Regions from separate parts of the Kitasatospora sp. NPDC034035 genome, predicted to be linked through region 1. Evidence: riboswitches for the same ligand, from Rfam matches in the RefSeq annotation. Region 1 holds a riboswitch; the other holds the start of a gene.
The links. Region 1 has a riboswitch for cyclic di-AMP ahead of ACZ52J_RS04765 (M23 family metallopeptidase). Riboswitches for the same ligand answer to the same signal wherever they lie in the genome.

Region 1 (4,000 bases):
GCCACTCGTCGACGAGCAGCGCGAAGAGGTGCGAGTCGGAGCGGACGCCGTTCTCGAGCCGGTCGTGCCGGGCCCGCCCCTCCAGCCGGAACCCGAGTCGGGTGAGCACCTTGGCGGAGGCCGTGTTGCCCACGTCGGCCGAGGCCGTCAGCCGGTGCAGGTCCAGGGTGTGGAAGGCGAAGTCGCAGAGCAGGCCGGTGATCTCGCCCGCGTGGCCTCGGCCCCGGAAATCGCGGCCGAGGACGCAGCCTAGGTCGGCGGCGCGGTGCTTCCCGAGGGTGAGTGCGGCGTGTCCGATCGGGGTCGCGTCCTGCGGGTCCTCGGCGTCGGCGAGCCTGGTGACGGCGAGCCGGTAGGTGTCCCGCTCGTCGGCCATCGCCTCCTCCAGGTAGAGCTCGATCTGGTCGGCGCAGGTCTCGCGGTCGTACGGCTCGAACGGCAGGTGGCGGGTGACCTCCGGGTCGCCGAACAGGGCGTGCAGCGCGTCCACGTCGCCGTCGGTGTGGTGGTACTCGCGGATGGCCAGCCGGGGGCCGGTGAGTCGTACGGGGACCATGGCGGCCGACCCTACCGGCCCCCGGAGGCTACCGTTCGGACTATGAACGACGAAGACCTGCGACTCGCCCCGCGCACCAGGGCCGCCGACCTGCTCGCCTGGGCGGCCGAGCAGGGCCGCACGCCGGTGGCCGAGGCGCCGCTGCGCGCGGTGCTGGCGCTGCTGGAGCTGGGCGAGGGCAGGATGCACGACGGCTGGCCCGAACTGACCTCCGACGCGGTGGAGCACCTGCTGTACGAGCGGCTCCACCTGTACGTCCAACCCACCCCCGAGGAGGACCCGCTCGCGTACGGCGACGCGGTCCGGTTGCTGATCGACCACCAGCGGGCGGTCCGGCGGCTCAACGCCAAGCGCCAGGAGCGGCTGCACGCGGAGGCCGAGTGGCAGGGCGAGGTCGCGGCCGGGCTGCTGCGCCGCGCCGACCTGGTGACCTGGCCCCGGCTGTACGCGCTGCTGCTGCACGCGTACGGGGTGGACGTCGCGGACGAGGCGGCGGTGCGGGACTGGCTGACCGGCTTCGGCGAGCTCCCGGAGGAGGAGCGGCTGGCCGCGTACGAGTCGCTGGTGCCGGCCGGCTGGCTGGACGAGCCGGACGAGCGGGGCTGGGGACCGGGCCGGGTGCTGTCGGTCGGCATGGCCACGGACGGCGCGCGGCGGCTGCTGGAGCAGGGCCTGATGCGGCGCAGCTACCGCAACCTGGCCGAGCTGACCGCGCTCGGGCGGCCGATGCCGGACGAGCTGGCCGGTGACTTCGGGCAGTTCGAGGAGGCGGCGGTCGACGCGGCGCTCGACCTGTTCGGGGAGTGGACGGTGCCGGGGCTGCCGCGGCTGCTGGTGGCGGAGTTCCCCGAGCTGGCGCCGGAGCCCGGCCAGGAGGAGATCGACGCGTACGTGGCGCAGTTGCCCGCGGAGGAGTGAGACGCCGCGAAAAGCCCCCGGCCGCTCGAACCGAGCGTGCGACCGGGGGCTTTCGGGTGTCCGTTACGGGTTGAGGCCGTGCTGCTGGAGCCAGGGCTCCGGGTCGACCGGGGCGCCGCCGCCGGGGCGCACCTCCAGGTGCAGGTGCGGGCCGGTGACGTTGCCGGTCGCGCCGACCTTGCCGATCTGCTGGCCGGAGGCGACGCCGCCGGAGCCCTTGATGATCGAGGAGAGGTGGCAGTACCAGATCTCGGTGCCGTCGGGCAGGGTCTCGACGATCCGGTAGCCGTACGAGCCGGACCAGCCGGCCGAGGTGATGGTGCCCTGGCCGAGCGCGTACACCGGGGTGCCGGTGTCGGCGGCGAAGTCCAGGCCGGTGTGCAGGTTGGCCCAGTAGCGGGCGCTCTGGCCGTAGTGGGCGGAGAGCCGGTAGTCCTTCACCGGGAGGGTGAGGGCGGCGGCGCGCTTGGCCTCCGCCTCCGTCGCGGCGGCCTTGGCCTCCGCCTCCTTGGCGGCGGCCTTGGCCTCGGCCTCCTGCGCGGCCTGCACGCGGGCACCCTCCTCGGCGGCGGTGCGCTGGCTGTCGGCCTGCTGCTGGATGCGGGCGGCGAGCGCGAGGCCGGGGTCGGCGGCGAGCGCGACCGGGGTCTCGTCGGGGGCCTCGATGGCGGGCGCGACGGCCGGGGTGGCCGAGGCGAAGCCGGTGGCACCGAGGGTGGCGGCGACGGCGGTGACGCCGAGCAGCGGGGAGGCGCCGCGGGTCTGACGCGGCATCCGGTGCCGGTTGGCCTCGGCCTCCGGGCCGAGGGCCTCGGGCCCGTCCACGCCGGGGTGGTCGAGGAGCTGGGTACCGGCTGCGGGGCCGGCCGGGTGTGCCGGGGTGTGCGTCGACGCCACGGAGGCGCGCTCCTTTCCTTCCTTCGCGCCTACCGGGTTAGCTGACGGGTTCGGAGCAGGAAGGTCTCCTACGGCCGGGCCGGGGCCCCGCCGATTCACCCCAAGGAACATGGTTCCCCGGCTCCCTGACCTGCCCGGAGGCCGGTCGGCGGGATTAGGCGACGGCGCACGGTGCCGTCTGGGAACGGCGTTGACGACCGCGCTGCGTTATCAAACGTTAATCCTAGGACGCTCTGATTCCAAGCCATCCGTCCGGGACGGCAGTGGAGCGAGTGATCGGACGTCAACGAACGACCCCTCATGCGAGCACCCCATCTGAGTACTCCTACTCATGTGCGGCCCGGCCGGGCGGCCGCATCCTGGCGCCATGAGCGCACCGATGCAGAACCGCACGACGGCCGCGTACTACATCCAGGCCATCCTCTCCTTCGCCCTGTCGGGCACCGCCCTCGCCGTCGGGATCGCCTACCTGCCGGTCGGCGGGTGGACTCGGGCATTCCTCGGGATCGGCCTCCTCTACACGGTCACCTCCTCCTTCACCCTGGCGAAGGTGATCCGGGACCGGCACGAGTCGAACGAGATCGTCAGCCGGGTCGACCAGGCCCGACTGGAGAAGCTGCTCAGCGAGCACGACCCGTTCAAGCCCGAGGGGATCTGAGGCGAGCCAGCCTTCCCCTCTCCCGTCGACGCCCTCTTCGACAGTTCCTTCGAGACTCTCTTCGGCCGAGGGCTTGACGGCTAAGGCTATTAGCCTTAGCTTTATGGCTATCGGCAGCAGCGCCGATGTCGCAGCGAAGGACCGAGGAGGCCCACCATGAACGCCCCCATCAGCCCGGACACCCAGTACCTGACCGTCCCCGGCGGGCGGATCGCCTTCGACGACACCCGACAGGGCGACGGCACCCCCGTCGTCCTGCTCCCCGGAATGCTCGACAGCCGGGCCGCGTACCGGCACCTGCGCCCGCTGCTCGTCGCCGCCGGCCACCGCGTCGTCACCATGGACCTGCGCGGCTTCGGCGAATCCTCCATCGCCTGGGACGACTACGGCCCCGCCGCCATCGCCGGCGACGTCCTCGCCCTGCTCGACCACCTCGGCATCGAACGCGCCGTCCTCGCCGGGAACTCCTACACCGGCGCGACGGTCGTCAAGGCCGCCGGGGACGCCCCGGAGCGGATCGCCGGGATCGTCCTGATCGACGCCTTCGTCGAGAACCCGCAGCCCGGCGCCCTGATGCGCGGCGCCCTCCGCCTGATGAGCGCGGCCCTCGTCCACTGGCCCGCCTTCTGGGGCTTCTACCTGCGCCGGATGGCCTTCCCCGGCGCCAAGCCCGCCGACTTCGACGGCTACGTGGACGGACTGGTCGCCGCCCTGCGCACCCCGGGCCGCAAGACCGCCACCCGCGGATACGTCACCGGGGACTCGTCGCCGGCCGGCTGGACGGCCGCCGTGCGGTGCCCGGCGCTGGTGGTCATGGGCAGCAAGGACCCCGACTTCCCAAAGCCGGAACTCGTCGCCGACCGGCAGGTCGCGGCACTCGGCGCGCGGAAGGCGATGATCGAGGGGTCCGGGCACTATCCGATGGCCGACAACCCGCAGGCCACCACGGACGCCCTGCTGCCCTTCCTCGC
Region 2 (4,000 bases), on a different contig from region 1:
TGGACGTGGCCCGGGTCGAGCGGCGGGGTGGTGCCGCAGGTCCACGCGCAGTCCGGCTCGGCCACCAGGTGGTCCTCGGGGGCGAGGACGTTGCCCCGGACGGTGGCGAAGGCGATCAGCCCGCCGCCGGCCAGCAGACCCGCGCAGATCAGCATCGCGGTGTGGAAGGCGGAGTCGACCGCGGACGGCACCCGGTAGGCGTCGCCGCTCAGTCCGGCCAGGGCCGGGAGGGCGGCCACCGCGAGCAGGCCGGCCGCGCGGGCGGCGGCGTTGTTCACCCCGCTCGCGATGCCCGCGTGCCGGACCTCGACGGCCGCCAGCACGGTGGCCGTCAGCGGCGCGACCAGCAGCGTCATGCCGCAGCCCATCACCGTGACGGCGGGCAGCACGTCCGCCCAGTAGGAGGAGCCCGGGCCGATGCGCAGCATCAGCAGCACCCCGGCGGCGCACAGCAGCGGGCCGACGGTGAGCGGGATCCGCGGGCCGATCCGCTTGCCGAGGCGCCCGGCGCGCGCCGACAGCCCCAGCATCAGCACCGTGATCGGCACCAGCGCGAAGCCCGAGACCAGCGGCGAGAACCCGGCGACGATCTGCAGCTGCACCACCAGCAGGAAGAAGACGCCGCTGAACGCCGCGTACACGCAGAGGGTGACCAGGTTCACGGCGGTGAACAGCCGGGAGGAGAACAGGCCGAGCGGCAGCATCGGATCGGGCGCGCGGCGCTCGACGGCCACGAAGGCGACGCCGAGCACCACACCGATCAACCCGCTGACCCAGACCACGGCGGACACGCCCTCCCCGGCGGCGGTCAGCGCGTAGGTGATCGCGCCGAGGGCGAACGCGGCGAGCACCGCGCCGAGCACGTCGAAGCGGCCGGTGGCGCTCTCGTCCCGGCTCTCCGGCACGTACCGCGTGGTGACCGTGATCACGGCGGCCGCGAGCGGCAGGTTCAGCAGGAAGATCCAGCGCCAGCCCGGGCCGTCCACCAGCCAGCCGCCGAGGAAGGGGCCGACCGCGGCCGACACGCCGCCGAGGCCCGACCACAGCCCGACCGCGGCCGAGCGGTCGTCAGGGTCGAAGACGGCTTGGAGCATGGCGAGCGAGCCGGGGGTGAGCAGCGCCCCGCCGATGCCCTGGACGGCGCGGGCGGCGATCAGCACCTGGATGTTCGGCGCGGCGGCGCAGGCCGCGGAGGCGGCGGCGAACCAGACCACGCCGATGAGGAAGACCCGGCGCCTTCCGTACCGGTCGCCGAGCGCGCCGCCGAGCAGGATCAGGCCCGCCAGGGTGAGCAGATAGCCGTTCAGCGTCCACTGAAGGGACGCCAGGGAGGCGCCGAGGTCGGCGCCGATGCGGGGCAGGGCGACGTTCACCACGGTGCCGTCCAGCATCGCCATGCTGGAGCCGAGCACCGTCGCCAGTAGTACCCAGCGACCCTGCGCGGTGCCCAGGCGCAGGGTGCCGGCCTCGGAAGTGGCCACGGCCCGATCCTGCTCCCCGTGAGGCCCGCGTGACAAGGGTCACCGGCGGGTGTGTCGGTGGTGTGCGGTGCGTGAGCGGACGACCGCGCAGTGCCGTCGATGTCGGCGCACGGTCGTGGATCAGTGGCGCGGGGTGAATGGATCGCGTACGCACCGTGCAGCGGATCATCCGGAGAGTCACCGCACCCCGGGGGATGGTTGCCGATTCAAGAGATCGACATTGCTTCACCCGAACGGATGGGTTTTAGTTCAGCGACCGCCCGGCCAGTCCGGACGGATCCACCGGGTGGAACGCCGAGTCCTGCCGCTTCCCGGTGGTTCGAACTGAACTCTGTACGGCAGGAGCGGGGGACCCACAGGTAAGTCGCCGGACCGGAAGTTCGTGCCTCAGGGCGCGGCGTCCAGGGCCGGCTTGGGGTGAAGCCGCGCATGCGGCCGGGCAACTCCAGCCCGAACCCGACAGCTCACCTCGCAGGCGTCGGAGAGGAAACTTCCATGCCTGCTCAGGCTCGTCGTATCGCCCTGCCCCGCGCCGCCCGCATCGGCATCGCCACCGCCGTCACCGGTGTCTCCTTCGCCCTCCCGCTCGTCACCGCGATGAGCGCCCAGGCCCACACCGCCCCGGTCGCCCCGGCCCCGCAGGCCGCCGCCTCCACCACCGCCGTCGACGCCGCGCCGGCTCAGGCCGCGCCGGCCCAGGCCGCTCCGGCCGCCGCGCACGAGAGCTACCGCGTCGTCAGCGGCGACACCCTGTCCAAGATCGCCGACGCCAAGCACGTCGAGGGCGGCTGGCACGCGCTGTACGAGCAGAACCGCTCGGTCGTCGGCGCCAACCCGAACCTGATCTTCCCGGGCCAGCAGTTCGCGATCGCCGGCCACGCTGCCGCGCCGTCCGCGGACGTCGCCCCGGCCAAGCCCGCCAAGCCGGCCGCTCCGGTCACCCAGGCCGCTTCGGCCGCCAAGCCGCAGGCCCAGGTCCAGGTCAAGACCGAGGCCGCCAAGCCGGCCGCCCAGGTGCAGACCCAGGTTCAGACCGCCGCTCCGGCCCAGGCCGTGACCGCCGCTCCGGTCGCCGCCGCCTCCGGCTTCGTCGCGCCGCTGGCCCACCCGGTGCTCGGCGAGGCCTACGGCGTGGCCGGCTCGATGTGGGCCTCCGGCCACCACACCGGCCAGGACTTCGTGGCCTCCACCGGCACCCCGCTGCGCGCCGTCGCCAACGGTGTCGTGGTCAAGGCCGGCAACGGCGGCGCCTACGGCAACGAGGTCGAGATCAAGCTCGCCGACGGCCACTACGCCGAGTACGCGCACCTCTCCGTGATCGGTGTGAAGATCGGTCAGACCGTCACCGTCGGCCAGCAGCTCGGCCTCTCCGGCGCCACCGGCAACGTGACCGGCCCGCACCTGCACTTCGAGATCCGCACCGGCCCGGAGTACGGCTCGGACATCGACCCGGTCGCCTACCTGCGCGCGCACGGCGTCGCGCTCTGACCCTGTCGGGGTTTCAGGAACCACCGCTGCTGCGGAGCGAATCGATCCTCCGGGATGGTCATGTCGGGTGACCGCTCGACCGGGTGATCGCCGTGCAGTGGACATGGGCGCGGGACACGCCCAGGCCGGCCCGGCTCGCGGGATTCACTTCCTCGCGAGCCGGGCCGGCCGCTGCCGTTTTCGGGGTCGGCGGTTCGTTTTCGGGGCGGGGTCGGGGCGGGGTCGGGGTGGCGTTCGCGGTGCGCCGGTGGTGGTCCGGGCGGTACGTGAGGAGGACGCGGCCGGGCGGTGAGCCGGCGACTCAGCTGCGGTGGGCCGGCTGACCGTACCGGGCGGCGGCCAGCAGGTCGTGCATCCGGTGGCCCAAGTCCTCGGTGTCGCGGGCCGGTTCGGGGAAGACCAGGCGGACGTCGCGGTGGCCGTCGGGGTGGTCCAGGCGCAGCACCAGGCCGTGGCGGTCCAGGGCGAGCGGGCGGACGTCCGGGTTCCGGGCGAGCAGCACCGGGTCGAGCAGGCGGGAAAGGACCTCGAGTGCGTCGGCGTGGTCGTCGGCGAAGTGGGTGAGCATCGCCGCCTCGTGGCGGGCCATCGGGTCGGGGGCGGCGAGGGCGAGGTCGGCGGCGGTGACCGCGCCGGTGCCGTACGGGGTGGCGAGGACGGCGTGGGCGACGTCCACCCGCAGGTGGACGCTGAGGCCGTCGTCGGCGAGGTGGGCCAGGTGCAGCCGGCCGGCCAGGGTGAGGCGGGCGCGGACGCGGTCGCGGACGGCGACGGGGGCGACGTCGGTGACATCGAGGATGACGGCGAGGCCCTCGGCGGCGTGGGCCGCGGCCACGGTGAGCGGGGTGTCCAGCGGGGCGCGCAGCCGCAGGCGGGAGCCGTGGGCGGAGACCGGGCCGTCCAGGTCGTGCTGCTCGCCCAGGGCGCGGACGGCGAGCGAGGAGGTCGTGCTGAGCAGGCTGTGGATCCGTTCGGCGGTGGTGGGCTCGGGCACCTCGGTGTCGCCGGTTGGCAGGCTCATGGACGGACCT

Region 2: another riboswitch for cyclic di-AMP. It lies ahead of ACZ52J_RS30365 (M23 family metallopeptidase); the one in region 1 lies ahead of ACZ52J_RS04765 (M23 family metallopeptidase).

The regions. Positions count from the first base shown of each region.
Region 1 covers NZ_JBVISA010000002.1:422,695-426,694, reverse strand. Annotated here, with positions in the region: gene ACZ52J_RS04775 (GNAT family N-acetyltransferase) at 1-556, opposite strand, end outside; gene ACZ52J_RS04770 (hypothetical protein) at 599-1,474, shown strand; gene ACZ52J_RS04765 (M23 family metallopeptidase) at 1,538-2,371, opposite strand; cyclic di-AMP (ydaO/yuaA leader) riboswitch at 2,384-2,542, opposite strand; gene ACZ52J_RS04760 (YiaA/YiaB family inner membrane protein) at 2,739-3,029, shown strand; gene ACZ52J_RS04755 (alpha/beta fold hydrolase) at 3,186-4,000, shown strand, end outside.
Region 2 covers NZ_JBVISA010000026.1:35,978-39,977, forward strand. Annotated here, with positions in the region: gene ACZ52J_RS30360 (DHA2 family efflux MFS transporter permease subunit) at 1-1,481, opposite strand, end outside; cyclic di-AMP (ydaO/yuaA leader) riboswitch at 1,794-1,974, shown strand; gene ACZ52J_RS30365 (M23 family metallopeptidase) at 1,977-2,969, shown strand; gene ACZ52J_RS30370 (DUF2470 domain-containing protein) at 3,271-3,990, opposite strand.